3 regions of the Sporomusa sp. GT1 genome follow, and region 1 is predicted to be linked to each of the others. Evidence: riboswitches for the same ligand, from Rfam matches in the RefSeq annotation. Region 1 holds a riboswitch; each other region holds the start of a gene.
The links. A riboswitch is a leader RNA that binds a small molecule or an ion and turns the genes downstream of it on or off. The one in region 1 is predicted to bind cobalamin.
Positions count from the first base shown of each region.

Region 2: linked by a shared signal. The riboswitch ahead of cobT (nicotinate-nucleotide--dimethylbenzimidazole phosphoribosyltransferase) and the one ahead of GT1_RS18025 (ABC transporter substrate-binding protein) in region 1 are both predicted to bind cobalamin.
Region 3: linked by a shared signal. The riboswitch ahead of GT1_RS19485 (ABC transporter substrate-binding protein) and the one ahead of GT1_RS18025 (ABC transporter substrate-binding protein) in region 1 are both predicted to bind cobalamin.

Region 1 is NZ_BMBX01000023.1:32,382-36,617, forward strand. Features, by position in the region: gene GT1_RS18020 (ABC transporter permease) at 1-754, opposite strand, end outside; gene GT1_RS18025 (ABC transporter substrate-binding protein) at 792-2,363, opposite strand; cobalamin riboswitch at 2,542-2,725, opposite strand; gene GT1_RS18030 (hypothetical protein) at 2,819-3,175, opposite strand; gene GT1_RS18035 (OmpH family outer membrane protein) at 3,267-3,899, opposite strand; gene GT1_RS18040 (adenosylcobinamide amidohydrolase) at 3,934-4,236, opposite strand, start outside.
Region 2 is NZ_BMBX01000007.1:63,424-67,659, forward strand. Features, by position in the region: gene GT1_RS10535 (nicotinate-nucleotide--dimethylbenzimidazole phosphoribosyltransferase) at 1-732, opposite strand, end outside; gene cobT (nicotinate-nucleotide--dimethylbenzimidazole phosphoribosyltransferase) at 725-1,771, opposite strand; cobalamin riboswitch at 1,893-2,079, opposite strand; gene GT1_RS10545 (ABC transporter substrate-binding protein) at 2,239-3,405, opposite strand.
Region 3 is NZ_BMBX01000030.1:22,056-26,291, forward strand. Features, by position in the region: gene cobO (cob(I)yrinic acid a,c-diamide adenosyltransferase) at 1-75, shown strand, start outside; gene GT1_RS19480 (ABC transporter ATP-binding protein/permease) at 99-1,781, opposite strand; cobalamin riboswitch at 1,916-2,097, shown strand; gene GT1_RS19485 (ABC transporter substrate-binding protein) at 2,331-3,326, shown strand; gene GT1_RS19490 (MotA/TolQ/ExbB proton channel family protein) at 3,361-3,996, shown strand; gene GT1_RS19495 (biopolymer transporter ExbD) at 3,983-4,236, shown strand, end outside.

The DNA.
Region 1 (4,236 bases):
GTGTGATTGCCGGCAGCAGAATATTGCGGATACCGTGACGTCTGACAGCAGTCCAGCGTTTTTCACCTCTGGCCCTGGCAAACAGCACATATTCACTTTTCATCACATCAATAATCTTTTGTCTGGTATGCAGGGCAATCGGAGCCACTCCGGTAATGCTCAGCGTGAAGGCCGGCAATATCAGGTGATACAGCCTTTCCGCCAGCGTCGCCTCCCCGGCAACTTTGCCGATGGGTGCCGCCAGCCCCAGCGGAAACCACTGGAGTTCAACGGCAAATACCATTAAAATCAGCAATCCCATCCAAAAAACAGGCGTTGCCGTCAAGGTCAGACAAAAGGTCTTAATTGCCTTATCCAGCCCACTGCCCCGGCGGACACCTGAGACTACACCGAGAAGAAAGCCGATAATCCCGGAAAATACCCAGGCAAGCCCCATTAGCGCCAGTGAGGTTTTAAACCGTTCGCCGATTACCTCGGTCACCGGCTGACGATAGGTAATCGAGGTCCCCATATCCCCCTCGAAAAGGTGTCCGGCCCAGATGAGGTAACGCTCCACCGGCGATTTATCCAGCCCCCAGTAAGCAATAATATTGTTTCGCTGCTCCTCCGAGACACTCAAATCACCGACATAAGCATCAACAGGATCTATGGGGGATGAAGCAATAAGGATAAAGCTAACCATGCTAATGGCAATCAGCAAGGTCGTCATCCGGACAAGAGTCATCCCCCAATATCTCAAGGTGCCTGTACTCATTGAATTCTCCTTTACGCCATAGATTTAGCGTGACCAGCTATTGCCATGACCACTCAGCCAGATTCTCGACAACAGGAATCCCCTGACTTCTGACATGAACTCTTTGCTTGCCGATATCCAGCCCATCTTTGATAAAGTAGGTAAGACGGGTATTAGCGATCCAGAGATAAGGATAATCTTCTTTCATGCCGGTGGTTCCATCCCATTGAGCCAGGCGCCAGTATTCGTCAACTTTATCACTGCTGGTAGCAGCCAAGGCCTGGTCGATATACGCATCAACCTTGGGATTGGCATAAGAGGAAGGATTGCCGATGACACCTTTGCCCATCTGTGAAGAATGATAATAACGATATACATCCATAGGATTATGGCTGCCAAAAACCCAGCAGGTGGGTGTTGCCTGCGCTAGCCGGCATTCGTTCCAGGGAGCTGCTTTGGGAATAATATTAATCCCAAGTTTTTTGGCATCTGCCGCGACGGCGACAACGGTATTATACCTTTGCAGATCATTGCTCCGTCCGGTAACTACAAACTCGGCCTTAAGACCGTTTTTCTCCCTGATGCCGTCGCCATCGGTATCAATCCAGCCGGCATCTGTAAGAATTTTTTTGGCTTCTTCAACCTGATTGTCGGCAAAGGCCGCCTGAGCATTGCCCCACGGCAGGGCAGCCGACCAGCCATAGGCCGGGTCCCCAATTCCATTAAATGCATTTTGGACAATCAGCTTGCGGTCAATGCCAATATTCAACGCCTTGCGAATAGCCCAATCGCTGGTAACATTATTGCCAATTACTTTGCCATCAGCGGTTGTCGTTTCTTTCACCATCGGCAGGTTGATGACCAGACCGGTAACTGTCTCAAGTTCTGCCAAATGCATGCCTGCCACTTTTGTTTTGGCAAATTCCGTTTCAACCAGGACCAGATCGAGTTGGCCTGATTTTGCCGCAGCCAGCGCGGCTTCTTCATCCAGCTTCAAAATAGTTACTTTTTTCAACTTTGGCTTTTGGCCGTAATAATGTTCATTAGGCACCAATATCAGCTGCTGATCTTTTTGAAATTGAACCACTTTCCACGGACCGGATGCCAGCGGATTGTCCCCGTATTTCTCATTGTAGGCGGCCTGCGAGACAATCCCAATGGTGGCAGTGGTTGAGGTAAATACCGACCAGGGTTTATTAAGGGTAAAAACAACCGTATAGTCGTCCACCGCTTTGACGCCGGCCAGCATGGTCAGATCAGCGGGAGAACCACTGTCTTTTGCTTTTGTATAGGTAAAAGCCACATCCTTGGCAGTCAACGGCGTGCCGTCAGCAAATTTGGCATCCTGGCGCAAATGATAGGTATACGTCAGACCGTCTTTACTGATCTCATATGCGGTTGCCAGATCTGTTTCCAATTCGCTCTTTACATTGTATTTCAGCAGCTTACTGTGAAAAATATCCGGTCCCCAAACACCATAGCCGGCAATAGGGTCATAGCCTCCTGCCGTCATATTCACGCCAACTGAAATTACAACCTCATCCTTTTTGGCCGGTCCTGCCGTTTTTTCAGACGAACAGCCTGTCATCATAAAGACAAACATAAGCAACAGCCCAACAATTTTTTTCATGCCGACTCCCCTTTTTCCTATTCATTGTCTACTTTGAGCAACGGTTGTAAAAATGCAAAAAGGCTCTTCCTGAAATTCAGGAAGAGCCGCACGCAAGAACTAATCCACAAATGGTAAAAACCAGCACAGATCGATTAATTGCTCTACATAATCCCCTCCCCATACCACGTGGGTGAAAAACGGTGATTGTCAGCTAGGCAGTTCTCCTGGCTCCGGATCATAGCTTGCTTAAACCTTCCCAGGATACTTCATCCCAGTGGCATATCTTAAGCCTGCTCCCCATTACAGTGGCGGGACCGCGCCGGTATTGCACCGGACTTCCCTATTAAGCCCTTGCGGGCACCTAACTCAACATTATGAAATTGCCATACTTATATGATTCATACTACAAAAAAGCAGCTATTTTGTCAATACTAGACAAAGTACAACTCTTAGGGATTGAGCAAAGGCAACAATCACTTAGCGCGTTTCAGCATATTAATATCAGCTTCTTGCTCAAACACACGCTCGTTTAAGACATCCATTTTAGCTTCAATGCGCGGTATGGCCTCCATTTTTTTGCCCAGGAGATGAACCATGCCGATAAGCCCATCGAAGCTGCTATTAACTTGGGTTTCCAGACCGTTTACTTTGGCGTCCAGGCTATTTACCTTTGCCTCCAGGCTGTCCATCCTGGTTTCCAGATTATCTACCTTGGTTTCCAAACGGTCCATCCGTTGACACAGCTCTTCGGTAAATGCATTGTTGTGCCCTACCATGTGAATAAGCTGCGCCAGCATTTTTTCCAGATGATCGAACCTTTCTGCGCTCATCCTGTCACCTCACGTACAAATCCCTTTTGGATCTATTTCTTTCATTAACTGTATTATAAGCCATTATTATAAGACAAACAATAAACGAAACTTACCTTTTCTGGATTTTCTTCAATACATCATTAGTGATATCTTTGCCGCCATAGATAGTCGCCTCCTGGTCTACCACGGCACTTAATCCCTGGGCATCGGCTATCTCCTTGATGACAGCATCAATTTGGACAGCAATAGCGTTCAATAGCTCTTGCTGCTTTAATTCCAGCCTTTGCCGCAGCTGCCAGTTCAGGTCCTGTTTTTCTTTATCACTCAAGCCGGACGATTTGCTTTCAAATTCCTGTTGAGCCTGCTCATTTTCCCGTTTAAGTTCTTCAATGGCTTTAGCCATATCCGGGTGCTGGTCTAATAAAGCATTATAATTTACAATCCCGATGGGAGCTGCCGCTTTTTTCTTGGCCGCCTCACCTGTACCGGATTGCAACAGACAAAAGGCACCTGTCAAAAACAAAACCAAGGTAAATAGTATCAATGACTTTTTTTGCATCTTCAATAGGCTGGTGTTTTCCGCCAAAACAATCTCCCCCTGCTTACATTTATTATTGTCATTTGTGCCATTTCCTTTTGCTGAAGCCTGGCATAATGCGACAACAAAAATCCCGGCCGCCACCCCGATCATGGAAAATAAAACTGCCCCGACCAGAAACCCGTTCCAAAACGGACTAAACATACTACTTCCCCCTTACTATGCTGAAGAGTATAGTCTAATGGGCAACATCTGAACCTGTCGCAGCTACCACCAAAGCTGTCCAGGCCTCAAGACAGGCACAGGTATCGTTCCCCTCAACTACCGGTGCCGTAACGTCAAGCTTACCCGCAAGGGCAGCCAGCAGTTCATTGGCAGCCTGACAGACCTCCTCGCCTGACAGCAGCTGCCAGGATAATTGATCCAGGAGATGCACATATAAAGCAGCATAGGTCACCAGCTGATTGTCGCCGTCCAGTTGGCATAGTGCAGCCAAAAACCTGGCCTTCATTACCGGTTTTTCGTTAGCAGCCGCATAGGC
Region 2 (4,236 bases), on a different contig from region 1:
CCCGGCAGCCGCCCCAATAATTACTCCCACCAGGCCTGCCATTGACAAACTGCCTACTTTTGTCAATACATCCAGAGGATCCTGTTTATCAGGCTCATTTACCACCCAGGACCGCCGGATAATCACCCGCTCACGGCCGGTGAGGTTTTCCAGCGGCTGTTCACTATAGCAGGAGGCAACCGCCAAACCGGAAATTGTGCCGGCTATGCCCATTTCACCCAGTCCGATTACCTGCACACCGCTGGCGATGGCCTCTGAAGCCGTTTGGATTCCCACCTTGATGGCCTGTATTGTTTGCGTTCTGGTTAATGCCGGACCTTGCAGCATATTTGCCGTACCATAAGCAATTTTTTCATGCCGGACTTGCGCGTATGGCGGCAGCTCGGCGGCAACGCCGATATCCACCAGGACCAGCTTGGCCTGCGCATGTTCGGCAAAGCTGTTAATCACAGACCGGCCCTGGCAAAAATTACTAATCTTTTGGACGGTTGGTGTCTGCTCATATCTGCCTCTGGCTGCCAGGGCGGCTTCGCTGTCGGCAGCCATAATGATAATGCTTTTTTCCAGATTGCGGGGACGGGGATGGCCTGTAACCCCAGCCAGCTGCCGGGCGATATGTTCAAAAGAATGTAAACTGTTAAGCGGCTTGGTGAGGTTATCCAATCGCAGTTGACAGCGCTCCATCGCCTGCTCATCCAAGGGTTTGATGGTTGCCAGAATATCGTTAAACATGAGTCTGCCCTCCCCGGTTACTGTTATCAAGCAAGGTAACGGCTGCCTTCAACATGTCGATGGCGACTGAAGCGCCGATGCCTTCTCCCAGCCGGACCCCCATGTCGACAAACGCTTCCCGCCCCAGACAGCGCAAGGCAATGATATGGGCCGGTTCACCGGATAAATGGGACGCAAACAGGTATTCTTTGCTTACAGGCTGGATGGCATGGGCAATCAAAGCCGCCGCCGTGGTATTAAGGCCGTCAATTATGACAGCACAGCGATTAGCGGCAGCACCAAGAACAACCCCGGCAAGGGCTCCGATCTCAAACCCGCCAACCTTGGCCAATACATCAAGCCCGTCTTTGGCATCCGGTTTATTAACCGCCAACGCCTGGCGGACAATGGCAAGTTTTACCTGCATGCGGCTGTCCGATATGCCGGTCCCCCGCCCGGTAATCTTGTCCGGCTCCAGGCCGGTAAACGCACCGACAATGGCAGCACTGGCCGTCGTATTGCCAATGCCCATTTCCCCCAGGCTAAAACAATTGTAGCCTTCACTCACCTTACTGTTGACAATCTCAATCCCGGTTTCGATTGCCTGTACAGCCTGCTCCCGGCTCATGGCCGGCCCTTGTGTAAAATCCTGAGTTCCATAAGCAATCTTCCGGTGCCACAGTCCGGGAACATAGGATAAGTCACCTGCCACCCCAACATCCACCACCACCAGGTCAGAACCGCTGAAATTGGCAAAAGCGTTGGCACTGCCCCCTTTGGCGATAAGATAATTGGCTGTCATATGCATAGTAGTTTCCACCGGATAGGCACTGATACCCTGCCGGGCAACTCCATGATCTGCAGATGTTACCACCATGCAGCTGCGGGGCAGGCGCGGCTCGGTCTCACCGGTGATGCCTGCATACTGTCTGACCATGTCTCCCAACCGGCCAAGGCTGCCTGCCGGCTTGATCAGACTATCCAGCTTATCCTGTACCTGCTGCATAATCACAGTATCCGGGGCAGTAATTTTCACTAAGGTATCTTGCAGTAAACTCATAGCAACCTCCAATTATGTTAAGTAAAGAAAACACGGCTTGCGCCAAACCTTAGGCAAAAAACAGGGGGCAAAAATAAAAGGCTCTTTTGGGCAATCCCAAAAAAGCCTTCTTTTCCATGAAGGATGTAAAACGGTGTAAGGCAGGTCTCCTGGCTCCCGGTTCATCAATACTTACGCCTTCCCCTTGACGAGTGGCCTGTGTAAGCTCTCCTCCGGTACAGTGGCGGGCCCGCGCTTATGTATGGTGTGGCCATACTCAGACTTCCCTATTCTCCCCCGGTAGTAGTACCTTGTGTCACCATCTAATCTCAAATTTTAAGTGACACAAGATACTAGCCGGCGGCACCTTAACCGTATTATGCAAAATTTCCTTAATTATAACAGAGTCCTGTAAATACCGTCAATATGAACAGGCCGGGAATATTCCCGGCCTGTTTTCTGAAAGCATGATTATCCGCAGAACCTGGCTACGGCTTAATGGTGTCTTTAAAGACTTGCTTGCCATCTTTCATTTCAATAATAACGGCATTTTTCTCTGCATCATGGGTGGCATTTAAGGTCGTCGCACCAGTGATAGCAGCAAAATCTTTGGTGGCGGCAAGCGCCTCACGGATCTTAGCCGGCTCCACACTGTTAGCGCGTTTGATGGCGTCAATCAGCAGATTGGCGGCATCATAACCCAAAACAGCCAATGCATCCGGCACTAATCCATACTCTTTTTTGTAAGCTTCAACAAAAGCTTGTGAGGTGGGACTGGTGTTATCCACCGAGTAGTGGTTGGTAAAGTAGGTGTTATTTAACGCGGCGGCTGTGCCAATTTCTATTAGTTTAGGCGAATCCCAGCCATCACCGCCGATAATGGGAACAGTAATGCCCAATTCGCGCGCTTGTTTTACAATTTTGCCTACTTCCTCATAATATCCGGGCACATACAGCACTTCAGGATTAAGGGCTTTTATTTTGGTTAAAATAGTCTTGAAATCCTGGTCCTTTTGCAAATAGGCTTCTTTGGACAAAACCACGCCGCCGCCTTTAGTAAAGGCCTCTTCAAAGAAGGTGGACAGTCCTTTGCTGTAATCACTGCTATTATCCACTAAGATAGCGGCTTTTTTAAGGTTTAAGCTATTGAGGACAAAATTAGCTCCTACCGTCCCCTGGAACGGATCAATAAAGCAGACGCGGAAAGTATAGTCTTTTACCTTATTGGTTTTTTCATCCACAGTTACTTTCGGATTGGTTGCCCCTACTGCTAAAAGCGGAACTTTGGTTGCTTCAGCTACACTGGAGGCAGCAATGGCGTTCGAACTGGCAAACATACCTGTGATGGCGACTACCTTGTCCTGAGTTGCCAGTTTGGTCATAGCGTTGGCGGCTTCAGAAGGTTCACTCTTATTATCGGCAACAACGGCGGTTATTTGTTTGCCAAGCACTCCGCCTTTGGCATTGGCTTCTTTAATAGCCATTCTGGCACCATTAGCAGAAGAAGTACCCATGGTTGCGTTACCGCCAGTCATTTCATTTAGAACACCAATTTTGATGTCATTGGAAGCGGTCCCGCCGCAGCCTGCCATAACTCCTGCCATTAACAGCACAACAGTTAGTACGGCTACTAATTTTACACTTGTTTTACGCATTACCCAATTTCTCCTCCCTTTTTTTGACCCATAAACCGCTTGCTTTTTGCCAGGCTCGCACTTGGCCGGCTAATAAAAGCAACGATTTTTTATAAAGCAGACTTAGCTTCAGGTGGGGTTTTAACCCCATCTGAAGGTTAGTTCGCCCTTATCCGGGGACTTAGTCGCTCTTACTCCCACCTGGAGAGGTGGGAGTCTTAGAGCGAGTTAGTCATCGGATAAAGTAAACTTAGCTTCAGATGGGGGTTTTCAGCCCATCCGAAGCTAAGTCTCCCTTAACCAGAAAAAATTAGACTGCCTGGTTTTTTGAAAAATCAGGCAAAAAGTATACTGTCTATATACTTTTATAGTATTTTTTTAATCCTGTTTCTTCTAGTTCTACATTATATTACATTACCCAGGCTTTTTCAAGATAACCAACCATCACAATTACTAATTATCTTTATTTTTTTCACCATTTGTACTTCCTGCAAATACACACCCCTTATTCGTCCTCCCCTATTACCCTTTACCGAAAATTCGCTTATCTTTTTCGTGAAATAACCCACCTAGTACGTAGTAAATTTGGCCAAGAGACTTCTTTACTCATTTTACCAATCCGTGTTATTATAAACATACCACTTTATAGTTAAAGGAGGTTGTTAGTTTGCCGGGCAGAAATTTATCCATTGCTATTGCCGGAAGCTATAGGAAAAACATGCGGTCAGTGCCCTAGTGGGATAGTAGCTTTAGTTGGCGAAGATTTTACCTAATCAAGGGAGCGGATTATATTTTGTATGAATTTATGCATATTTTATTGAGTAAATTACCTAAAGGCTGGGTTTTACAACA
Region 3 (4,236 bases), on a different contig from region 1:
TTAGTAACCGAAATGGGAGAAATTAAGCACCCGTATAAACAGGGAATCAGGGCGCAAAAGGGTATTGAATTTTAACCGGCTGCCGGGCTGCTGACTTTCTACTGCTGCGGCTGTTCAGAATAGCTCCAGCCGCCGGTGCCGTTTAATTTTAATATCCTGCGGTGGTATGACGTTAGCGTATCCCGGTGGCCAATACTGATTACTGCGGCATCAGGCAGCTTCTCTTTAAGTATCTGGTATATTTCTGCTTCCATGGCAGCGTCAATACAAGCGGTTGTCTCATCGAGGAAGATCCACTTTGGCCGGTGCAAGATGGCCCGGGCCAGGGAAAGCCGTTGGAGTTCACCCGGTGAAAGGTTTTTTGACCAGTCTGTTTCGATATCCAGGCGTGGGAGCAGTGCGGCTAATTTGCATATATGCAGTGCCTCTTCCACCTTATTGTCGGTTACGCTGACGTGTTTGTACGGGTATAGTACCGCCGCGCGCAGTGAGCCAAGCGGGATATAAGGTTTTTGCGGCAGAAACAGGACACTGCCATCCGGCGGGCAGGACATTTGCCCGGAGAAATAGGGCCAGACTCCGGCTAATGTCTGTAATAATGTGGTTTTGCCACAGCCCGAAGGACCGGTAATCAGCAGGCTGTCACCACCGGGGAGCGCTAAGGTAAGCTTGTTCACCAGGATATGGCCGGCAGGAGAAAATACGGAAAGTTCTTTGGTTATGAGTGTATCCGGATTGTAAAAGGAAGTGTTTGATGCCAGGTGCTGTGACTGGAGGAGCCGGAGCTGGGTGCAAAACTCCCGCAGCCGGTTAGTTACAGCCTGCCATTGAGCGATTTTCCCAAAGCTTTCAATGATATAGGCGAGCGCGGAATGAACATACCAATAAGCCCCCGATATTTCGAATAATTGCCCAAGCTGTAGCTCGTCATTGAAATATTTGGGAGACGCGATCAAAAAGGCAAATACGGTAGACAACTGTGTATAGGCTGCGGATATCCAGGTAATGTCCCTGGTTGTTTTAATTATTGCAAGCTGGGTAATTACAATACTTGAAAACCATTTTAACAGATTGTGTTTCTCCCAGGTATCTCCCTTGCATAATACAATACCTTCGGCATATTCCTTCAGCCTGATTAAGCTGTAGCGGAAGTTGGCTTCATTGCTTTGCTGGAGGTTATTTTGCAGCATGAGAGGGCGGCCTATCTTTATGGTTACCCAGGTGCCGAGAGCGGAATACAGGAGGGCGGACCAGACCAGGTAACCGGGAATTATGACTTCTGCTGTCAATAAGGAGACCTGGATTTCCCCTGATAACCGCCAAAGGACAACTGAGAATACGATAAGAGTTATTAAATGACGCAGCAGCCCCACGGCCAAATCCAGCGAATGGGTAACAAACAACTGAATGTCCTCGCCGATACGCTGGTCCGGATTATCGATAGCCTTAACAAGAAATCTCATATGAAAATAGTTCTGCTTGTGCAGCCACAGCGTGATATATTTATTCGTTAACCACTGGCGCCACCGCAGCTGCAGCAGCATTTTGACATGTGTCTGCCAGCCTGAGGTTGCGACAAGAATGGAACAAATCAGAGCAAATTGAACTAAAGCATGATAAAAACCGGCAAAGTTATGCTGCTGCAGGTGATTGTAGAAGCCTACCTGCCAATTATTGAGCTGCATATGGAGCAGTACCAGCAAACCGGTGCAAAGGATGAGAAGCAGGGTTAATAGCCAGGCTTTGGGAGCAGCCTTCGACAACCAATAGGACAGTGCCATTCTTACCAAGTGACCTGCTCCTCTCGCGTGAAGATGGAAGTCAGATATGGCATGTATATGCGGTCTTGAGCAGAGATATACAAAATAAGAACAACTTGACACTATTTGGACTGAAGTATATACTGGAAACAATAAACAGAATATTTGAGGTAGGTGCCCAACTGGGCTTAATAGGGAAGACCGGTGAAAAGCCGGCGCGGTCCCGCCACTGTAACGGGGAGTAAGCTTAAGATATGCCACTGGGATGATTTTCTGGGAAGGTTTAAGCAAGCTATGATCCGGAGTCAGGAGAACTGCCTGTCTGACAATCACCGTTTGTTACCCACGAGGGTTTGGGGAGGGGATTACAGTAGGCGTTTTGCGGCGTAGCTGAATTCACTTCTGGTTTTATCACCAGAAGTTTTTTATTCTAACCAGTAACCTACTGTTTGTTACTCCCGGCTTTTTATACGGTCGGGAGTTTTTCTGTTTGCAGCTGTTTTTGCTCTGTTTGGCCGCAATGCTGCTGCATAATGTTTACTTAAGAGACAACCTATAGGAGATGAAACGATGATGTTGGCAACCCTGGCTAAACCGTCATGTCGCCTGAGTATGCTCGTGGCTTTAGTAGTGCTGTTCTTCTTTACAGGTGGTTGTACGGGAAAAAATAATACCGGTTCGCCGCAAGGCGGCAATGGAAATATAGCCGGTTCCGGCGGCTATGAGATAGTGGATAGTACCGGCTATGTACTGCAGCTTCCGCAAAAACCGCAAAAAATTGTGCCGCTTTCCGTCAGTACCGACGAAATTCTTTTGGCACTGGTAAACCCGGAGCGTATTGCGGCCCTGACGCATCTTGTGGATGACGCCGGTGTTTCCAATGTTGTGGAACAGGCCAAAGTTGTTCCCAAGAGAATACGTGTTCATGCCGAAAGCATTATTGCGCTTCAGCCGGATCTTGTGCTTATGCCGGATTGGCTGCCGCCGGTGCTGAGCCAAACGCTCAGGGAGACAGGCATTCCCGTCTATGTTTATAAAACCGCCGCCAACGTTGACGAGGTTAAGCAATCTATTATCGCGCTTGCCCGGGTTGTCGGTGAAGAACAGGCCGGTGAACGTCTGGTGGCTGAAATGGAAACGCAGTTGGCGCAAATTAACGAAAAAACCAGCACGATTCCAGCCGATAAGCGCCCGGTAGTTATCCGGTTTTCCCTGATGGGAGATAGTGGCGGTAAAGGGAGTACTTTTGAAGATATTTGCCGCCAGGCAGGGGCAATTGAAGGTGTGGCAGCCGCCGGTTTAAACAATGATGACCTATTGTCCAAAGAACAGCTTGTCCGGATTAATCCGGATATCATTCTGCTGCCGGTCTGGGATTATACCGGCAAAACAGATATTCAGAAGTTTGCTGAGGATGTGCAAAATGATCCGGCTTTGCAGATTGTGAAGGCCATTCACAACAAAAAAATGATTGTTGTGCCTGACAGACACCTGACTTCCACCTCACAGTACATTGTTTACGGTGTGCAGGCTGTGGCCCGGGCTGCCTATCCTCAGCTTTTTTAAGGTTATTGATAATGATACAAACGGAGGGAGAAGAATGAGTTTTATTGCCAAGTGCTTTCAGATATTTCATCAGGGCGGCCCGGTCATGTATCTGATTCTGGCCTGTTCCGTACTGGTGGCCGCCATTGGGGTGGAGCGGTTCATGTATTATAGAAAAATGGACACCGATATGCACGAGTTTACCGGACGCCTTACCGCTTTACTGGAGCGGGATGACTGGGCGGCAGCTCATGAATTATGCCGGCAGACCCAGGGTATTGCCGCTATGGTTGCCGCCAAAGGGATTGCCCATGTGCAGCGGGGCTGCGCGAATATCGAAAGCGTGCTGGAGGGAGAAGCTTCTTTAGCTGTTGCCGGCCTCCGGGCATATTTAAACCATTTGGACACCATTGTAACTATTGCGCCGCTGCTTGGTCTCTTAGGCACAGTTATCGGTATGATTGATTCCTTTAGTGTCATGAATATCAAAGCCGGTCAGCCTCAGGCCATTACCGGCGGTGTCGGGGAAGCGCTCATTGCCACGGCTTCCGGCTTGTGTGTGGCTACCCTGGCTATGATTGTGTACAGTTATTTTAATCACCGGTTAGATCACCTGATTACGACTATTGAGCAGACCTGCCTGCTGGTGATGGGGCATATCAAACAGGAGAAGCGTCATGAAATTGCGTAATTTGCGTTCAGAGCGTCAGCCTAAGCTGATGATTATTCCCATGATTGATATCATTTTCTTTTTACTGGTATTTTTTATCATGAGCACGCTCTATATGGTTGACCAGCAGACAATACCTGTTAACTTGCCGCAAGCCGCTTCAGCCCAGAGTGACAAGCCGCACAGTGTGGCTATTGCCGTTACCAAAGAAGGCCGGATTATGTTTGAGCAGGAAGAGATACCGCTGGAACTGCTGCAAAA